Regions from separate parts of the Paenibacillus sp. S-38 genome, predicted to be linked through region 2. Evidence: riboswitches for the same ligand, from Rfam matches in the RefSeq annotation. Region 2 holds a riboswitch; the other holds the start of a gene.
What was found. A riboswitch is a leader RNA that binds a small molecule or an ion and turns the genes downstream of it on or off. The one in region 2 is predicted to bind cobalamin.
Positions count from the first base shown of each region.

Region 1 (3,403 bases), 2.3 Mb from region 2:
GAAGGAAGCGTGAGAAGGGGCCATACCGGTCCGGACGTCCCCCAGCGCTCTGGCAGGGAGGACGAAGGAGCGAATTCAACGATGAGCGCGGGCAGGCTGACGGCATAGAACAGGCAGGCGCTGCCGAGGAGGGTCAGGTAGAAGGGCAGCGGAACCCGCGCATGCCGGATGGTCCAACGGACCATCCACAGGATAATGAGCACCTGCACCGTCCCGTGGGCCGTATAGGTGAGCAGGAGCAGAGCGGCGGCGAGCCCGGACTTCCACAGGGCCGGCACGTCGCCCAGCCGGTTCGTGTAGGCTATCGTATCGATCTGCCGGATCATGATGCGTGATCGTCCCCCTTGGGTTTGGAGGCCCTGCCCTTGAAGTAGCCGAAGACGTAGCCGATGAAGCCCGCTCCCGCCGCGGCCTGCAGGGCGAAGAGCATGCTCTCCGTCTCGGCCGGAGGCTCCAGCAGCGGAGCGATCCAGGGCACATAGGAGGGGGCGATGGCGCCGATCAGCTCTTCCGCGGCGCCGTCCGCGCCTCCGAAGTCTCCATCCACCAGGAGCAGAGGGACGGCGGACAGCAGGATAACCGACGCCAGCAGCAATAGGTTTTTGGACGTATTAGTCATGGGTGCGTACTCCTTTCATTCGGTGCTGCAGCAGGGTCAGCTCCGAGGGGCTGTGGGTCTGCAGCCAGTTCCAGATCAGCACGGTGAGCAGTCCTTCCGTTACCGCCAGAGGAATCTGTGTCACGGCGAAGATGCCGAGGAATTTGGCCAGCGATCCGAGGATCCCGCCGCTCTCGGCAGGGAAGGCCAGAGCTAGCTGAACCGAGGTGACGATATACGTGGTAAGATCGGCTGCGGCGGCAGCGGCGAAGATGGACAGCCTCGGCCTGCCCGAGATACGCGAGAGGGAGCGGTATACCGCGAAGCCCGCCACCGGGCCGGCTACGGCCATCGAGAAGGCGTTCGCGCCAAGGGTCGTCAGCCCGCCGTGGGCAAGCAGCAGGGCCTGGAAAAGAAGCACGATCGAACCGAGCACGCTCATGGGGAGCGGGCCGAACATGACGGCGCCAAGGCCTGTTCCCGTAGGGTGGGAGGAACTGCCTGTCACCGACGGAATCTTCAGGGCCGACAGCACGAAGGTGAAGGCCCCGGCGAGGCCGAGCAGGAGCTTGAGCTCAGGGGCTTCCCGCGTAATCCGCTTGAGGGCCCGGAGCCCCAGCAGGAAGAACGGGAGGAACGCCGCCCACCAGAACAAGGCCCAGCCGATAGGCAGGAAGCCTTCCATGATGTGCATGGCGTAGACCGGCTGCGGGGAGCCGGCCAGCAGGTAGACCGTAAAGCCCAGGACAAGCAGCAGGGTAGAAACTGTTTTGGATGATGACATGTTACTTTGAATTCCTCCCGTGTGAATAATGGCGGACAATCAAAGAACGGCTTCGCCGCTCCTTAAGGGCGGGCCGTTCCACGCAAAAAAACCAATCCCAAGGGATTGGTCACGGGTACGTCGCAATAGACGGCAAGGGGCTTCACTGCCGGTTCATGGCTCGTACACCTCTCCTCTCCGCGAAGGCGTCTGGGTGTTCGGATTAGGTAGGTCTCCTGGCTCTCGGATCTTCGTCTTAGCCCGTCTTCCCTGATGTCTTGCGTCATCAAGTGACATGAATGGGCGGGACTCCCCGAATACAGTGGCGGGACCGCTCGGGACTTGCACCCGATTCCCTGTTACCCCCGGAGCTTATGCCGGGGCACCTAATCTTTTCCTCATCAACGTATCATAAAGCGCTCACTTTGTCCATTGGGGAGCCCGTCCCCGCCGGGAAGGCCGGTCTATGCACGAAGAGGCTGACGGATGCCTCCGTCAGCCATTCTCGCCGCTCCTGCGAAGGGAGCCGGGACCTTACTTGCGCTTCGCCTTTTTCTTCTTGGACAGCACCTGTGCCTCCGCCGCACCGGTCAGCGGGGAAGGGCAGAATTCGTCGCGGACCGTATACGTGACGATGTGGCACGGAACCGGTACGCAGTGGTGCCGGTTGACGATCTCGACGTTGTGGATCACCTCGACGATCTGCGGATGGTAGAAATCACGGTACACCTTGCGCGGAGGATCGAACACCCGCTGGGTCGGACATTTCGGGCAAGACATTGAGCTTCACTCCTCTTCTTGTTTTGAACCTCACCCCAGTATATGTACCCCCGGGACATCCGGTCTGTTTGTTTGTCCCGTACGGGTCAAGAGATGACCTTGGTCATCTTCGCTTTTTCCGCTGCGCGCCGGGTATAGGGGGCGAGCGGCCGCTTCAGCCCGAGGGCGAGCGCATGGCTGGCCGGAATGAAGGCGAGCAGGCACAGCGCACTCCGGATGACCGTCTTCGGCAGCATGCCCCCTACCGTCTCGCGCAGCAGGGAGATGGCGTAGGTGAAGGGAACGAAGGGATTGACGCTCTGAAAAAAGGGCGAAGCGGTGGAGATCGGGAAGGTGCCGCCCGAGCTGGTGAACTGGAGCACCATGAAGATGATCGCGATGCCCTTGCCGGTGTTGCCGAAGACGGAGACCAGGGTGTAGGTGATCGTCACGAAGACGGCACTGATCAGGACCGAGAAGAGGACGAACAAGCCCTTGTCGACCACATAGGCGCCAAGCAGATAAATATCGCCGAGCGACAGGCACAGCGCCTGCAGGGCGCCGATCGTCAGGAAGGTCAGCAGCCGGCCGAGATAGAGTTCATAGCCCTTGTAGTGGCCGTAGGACTCATCGACATCGATCCGGAGGAGCGAGATGAGCAGCGTCGCGCCGACCCAGAGGGACAGTACAGCGTAGAAGGGGGACATCGCCGAGCCGTAATTGGGCACCGGGTATTTGCGGTTCTCCTGAAGAACGACAGGGTTCGCGAGGAAGTCGCTCTCCTGCAGGATGTCCCCCCGCAGCAGCCTGGCGAGCTCTTCAATATCGCCGCCGTGCCCCTTCAGCGCCCGGATCTGGTCCGCCGCCTTGCGGACGGCGCTGTCCAGCGCGGGCAGCTCCGTGCGCACCAGGTCCGCGGCCTGGTGGACGCCGGACTCCACCAGCGGCAGCTTCTCCCGGATCAGGGCGGACATGCGCCGAATGTCCGCCTCGGTGTTCGGCAGTTCGCTGCGCACATAATCGGCCGCTTCATGAACCCGCTGCTCCACCTTCGGCAGGTCGCTGCGGATGAACGGAACCGCCCGGTTCACGGCGTCCGTGAACCGCGTCATGTTCTCCGAGACAGCCGCGGAGGCTTCGCTGAGGCCGGCCCGGAGCCGGGGAAGATCCCCCTGCAGGGCGGTGAGCTGCTCCTGCCCGAAGGCGATGCCGGCCTGGGCGTCCCGGAGCAGCGCCTCGATCGTCGGCAGCTGCCCCGCCGCCGTCTGCAGTACATCGGCGGC
Region 1 covers NZ_CP187970.1:1,188,389-1,191,791, forward strand. Annotated here, with positions in the region: gene cbiQ (cobalt ECF transporter T component CbiQ) at 1-326, opposite strand, end outside; gene ACP26L_RS05630 (energy-coupling factor ABC transporter substrate-binding protein) at 323-619, opposite strand; gene ACP26L_RS05635 (energy-coupling factor ABC transporter permease) at 612-1,382, opposite strand; cobalamin riboswitch at 1,571-1,766, opposite strand; gene ACP26L_RS05640 (hypothetical protein) at 1,896-2,141, opposite strand; gene ACP26L_RS05645 (YhgE/Pip family protein) at 2,228-3,403, opposite strand, start outside.
Region 1: another riboswitch for cobalamin. It lies ahead of ACP26L_RS05635 (energy-coupling factor ABC transporter permease); the one in region 2 lies ahead of ACP26L_RS30815 (ribonucleoside-diphosphate reductase subunit alpha).

Region 2 (3,403 bases):
TGAAGAGAGTCAGCAGCCCCTCCGCCCCGCTGTCTCCGAGCAGGTCCGGCAGATGCGCCCACATGAACAGGATGTAAGCGATCAGATAGAGCTGCTGCCATTTCTCGGCTAGGCGGCGCAGCCTTGTGCGCGTCTCTTCTGGAGCCGTGCCCCCGAACCGGCGGTACCACAGCAGCCAGCCTGTGAAGATGAGCAGTGCCGCGTAGTAGAGGATCCGCGAGGCGAACTGCAGCACATCCCCGGCGGAGGTTCCGCCGAAGGGCTCGTCTCCATGGCTGTGCTGCATGCCTGCAGGCATCTGCTGTGCATCTGCCGACTCGGACAAGCTTTGTCCAACGGCAAAAAGATAGCTGCCTTCCACCGGATGCCCATCCGCCGAGATGACGTGATAAGTCACCAGGAAGTTCCCCTGCACGAGCGGAGGAAGCTCGAGTGAAACCGTGGTCTGTTCCGGGTTCATCACCGCCGCAGCCTCCGTAACCTGCTTCTTCGCACTGTCATAGACCCGCAGGTAGAATAACCCGTTCTCAAGCCTCTCGTTGAAGGTAAGCGCGATGCGTTCCGGTGAGGCTTTCAGTTCGCTGCCCGCGGCAGGAACCGCCTCAACCAGCGAGGCATGGGCGGATACAGAGGACCCACCGGCTCCTAGTGACAGCGTCAGGGCCATCAGCAGGAGCAGGAGCACTGCGTAACGGGAACGTTTTGTGACTATTTTTGCAACTATATAATGAAGCCTCAATGAAGATTCCTCCCATATTTCCATATATGACGCTGCCCGGATGAGGCTGCAGACGGCGCTGCGGGCCGGTCATCCTGCCGGGCGCTGGACCCGGGCGGGCCTTGCGGCACCTGCATTCTACTGTAGCATACTCCTCCGCCGGCCACCAAGACCTGCCATGGAATCGTAACGTTTGGGGAGCGCGCTCCTGGAAAAGCGTGTCGAAATAAGAGATTGACACAACCGCCCCAGTAAGGTAAATTCATACTATTGTCTCTACGAAACAACTACATATGGTAGAATCAGGTGCTTCTTGCTACGAGATATGGTAGGAAGAGAATAGGGAAGCCGGTGCGATTCCGGCGCGGTCCCGCCACTGTGAGAAGTGCGCCTGCCGGCGGCTCATACGCCGCTCCGCTGCAGTGCCGCCGTCCGCCCAAGGACGCCTTCGAGCCAGAAGACCTGCCGGATTCTTAAGCACGGCTTCCCTACGAGCGATAGGGAGTGCTGCCTTTTCGGAGACTCGAGTTTTTGTGTTCGAATCCATTCGGCATGCATTCCTTCTTACTGGATAAGAAGGCTGCATGCTTTTCTTAAGTTTATGTACACCGAAGGAGCTGGAAGCATGATTATCGTCAAACGTGACGGCACCCAAGAAGAGCTAGTGTTCGCCAAAATGAAAAAGGTGATCGATTTCGCCTGCGAAGCGTATCCGGAATGCGACCCCCTGGAGCTGGAAACCGCACTCCTCCCCCTGTTCCGCAACGGAATCACCACCAAGGAAATCCAGCGCCTGCTCATCCAGGTCGCCGTGGAGAAGACCAGCGTAGAACAGCCGAACTGGCAGTATGTCGCCGCGAAGCTGCTCGCCTACGATCTATATAAGGAAGCCCAGCTCAACCGCAAATACGGACATTTCGGCTACGGCGACCTCTATTCCCTGATTACATACCTGACGAACACCGGGCTGTACGGCAGCTATATTCTCGAGCATTACACCAAGGAAGACATCCAGGAACTCGGCGCTTACATCAAGCCGGAGCGCGACCACCTGCTGAACTACATCGGGCTTAAGACCCTCGCCGACCGCTACCTGATCCGCGGCCTCGACAAGGAAGTGCTGGAGCTGCCGCAGGAGCTGTTCATGGGCGTTGCGATGCACCTGGCCATGAAGGAAGCGGACAAGCTCTCCTGGGCCAAACAGTTCTACGACGTGCTGAGCTCCCTGGAGATGACGGTAGCCACACCGACGCTTGCGAATGCGCGCAAGCCGCTGCACCAGCTCTCCTCCTGCTTCATCGATACAGTGCCGGACAACCTCTGGGGCATCTACAACGTCGACCAGAACTTCGCGCAGGTATCGAAGCACGGCGGCGGCATGGGCATCTATGTCGGCAAGGTCCGCTCCCGCGGCTCCAACATCCGCGGCTACAAGGGCGTGGCCGGCGGTGTCGTGCCTTGGATCAAGAACTACAACAATACGGCAGTCGCCGTCGACCAGCTCGGCGTACGTTCCGGTGCGGTTGCCGTCTACCTCGATGTATGGCACAAGGACATTCTCGACTTCCTGAACCTCAAGACGAACAACGGGGATGACCGGATGAAGGCGCATGATATTTTCCCTGGCGTATGTATTCCGGACCTGTTCATGAAGACCGTCGAGGAGCGCGGCACCTGGTACCTGATGGACCCGCACGAGATCCGCAAGGCCAGAGGCTACTCCATCGAAGATTCGTGGGGCGAGGAGTGGGAGAAGCGTTACTGGGAGTGCGTGAACGACGACAAGGTGTCCAAGGAAGAGATCCCGGCGATCGACATCATGAAGCGTATCCTGACGTCCTCCTTCGAGACCGGCACGCCGTTCGTCTTCTTCCGCGATACCGTCAACCGGACGAACCCGAACAAGCACAAGGGCATGATCTACTGCTCCAACCTTTGCACGGAGATCGCGCAGAATATGAGCCCGACCGAGCTCATCCAGACGCAGCATGAGGACGGCATCATCACCCAGCAGGTGAAGAGCGGCGACTTCGTCGTGTGCAACCTGTCGTCGACCAACCTCGGCCGCGTCTACACCCGCGAAGACATTGAGCGCGTCGTGACGACCCAGATGCGGATGATGGACAATGTCATCGACCTGAACTACTATCCGATCCCGCAGGCGGAGATCACGAACAAGAAGTACCGTGCCGTCGGCCTCGGCTCCAGCGGCTACCACCAGATGCTCGCGCAGATGAAGATCAACTGGGAATCCGACGAGCATGTGGAGAAAGCCGACGAGATCTACGAGTGGATGAACTACTACGCCGTGAAGGCCTCCATGGAGATCGCCAAGGAAAAAGGCGCCTACCCTGCCTTCGAAGGCAGCGAGTGGCAGACCGGCGCTTACTTCGAGGACCGCGGCTACAACAGCCCCGAGTGGCTGGAGCTCAAAGAGCTGGTAGCTCAGTACGGCGTGCGCAACGGCTGGATGTTCGCGATCGCACCGACGGCCTCCACGTCCCTGATCGCCGGCTCCACCGCAGGCATTGACCCGATCTTCAACAAGTTCTTCGTCGAGGAGAAAAAGAACGCGGTCATCCCTCAGACGGCGCCGAATCTGAACGCCGAGACGATGTGGTACTACAAGGAAGCCCACCGGATCGACCAGCTGTGGAGCATCCGCGCCGCGGGCTCCCGTCAGCG
Region 2 covers NZ_CP187970.1:7,060,190-7,063,592, forward strand. Annotated here, with positions in the region: gene ACP26L_RS30810 (copper resistance CopC/CopD family protein) at 1-685, opposite strand, end outside; cobalamin riboswitch at 1,006-1,202, shown strand; gene ACP26L_RS30815 (ribonucleoside-diphosphate reductase subunit alpha) at 1,344-3,403, shown strand, end outside.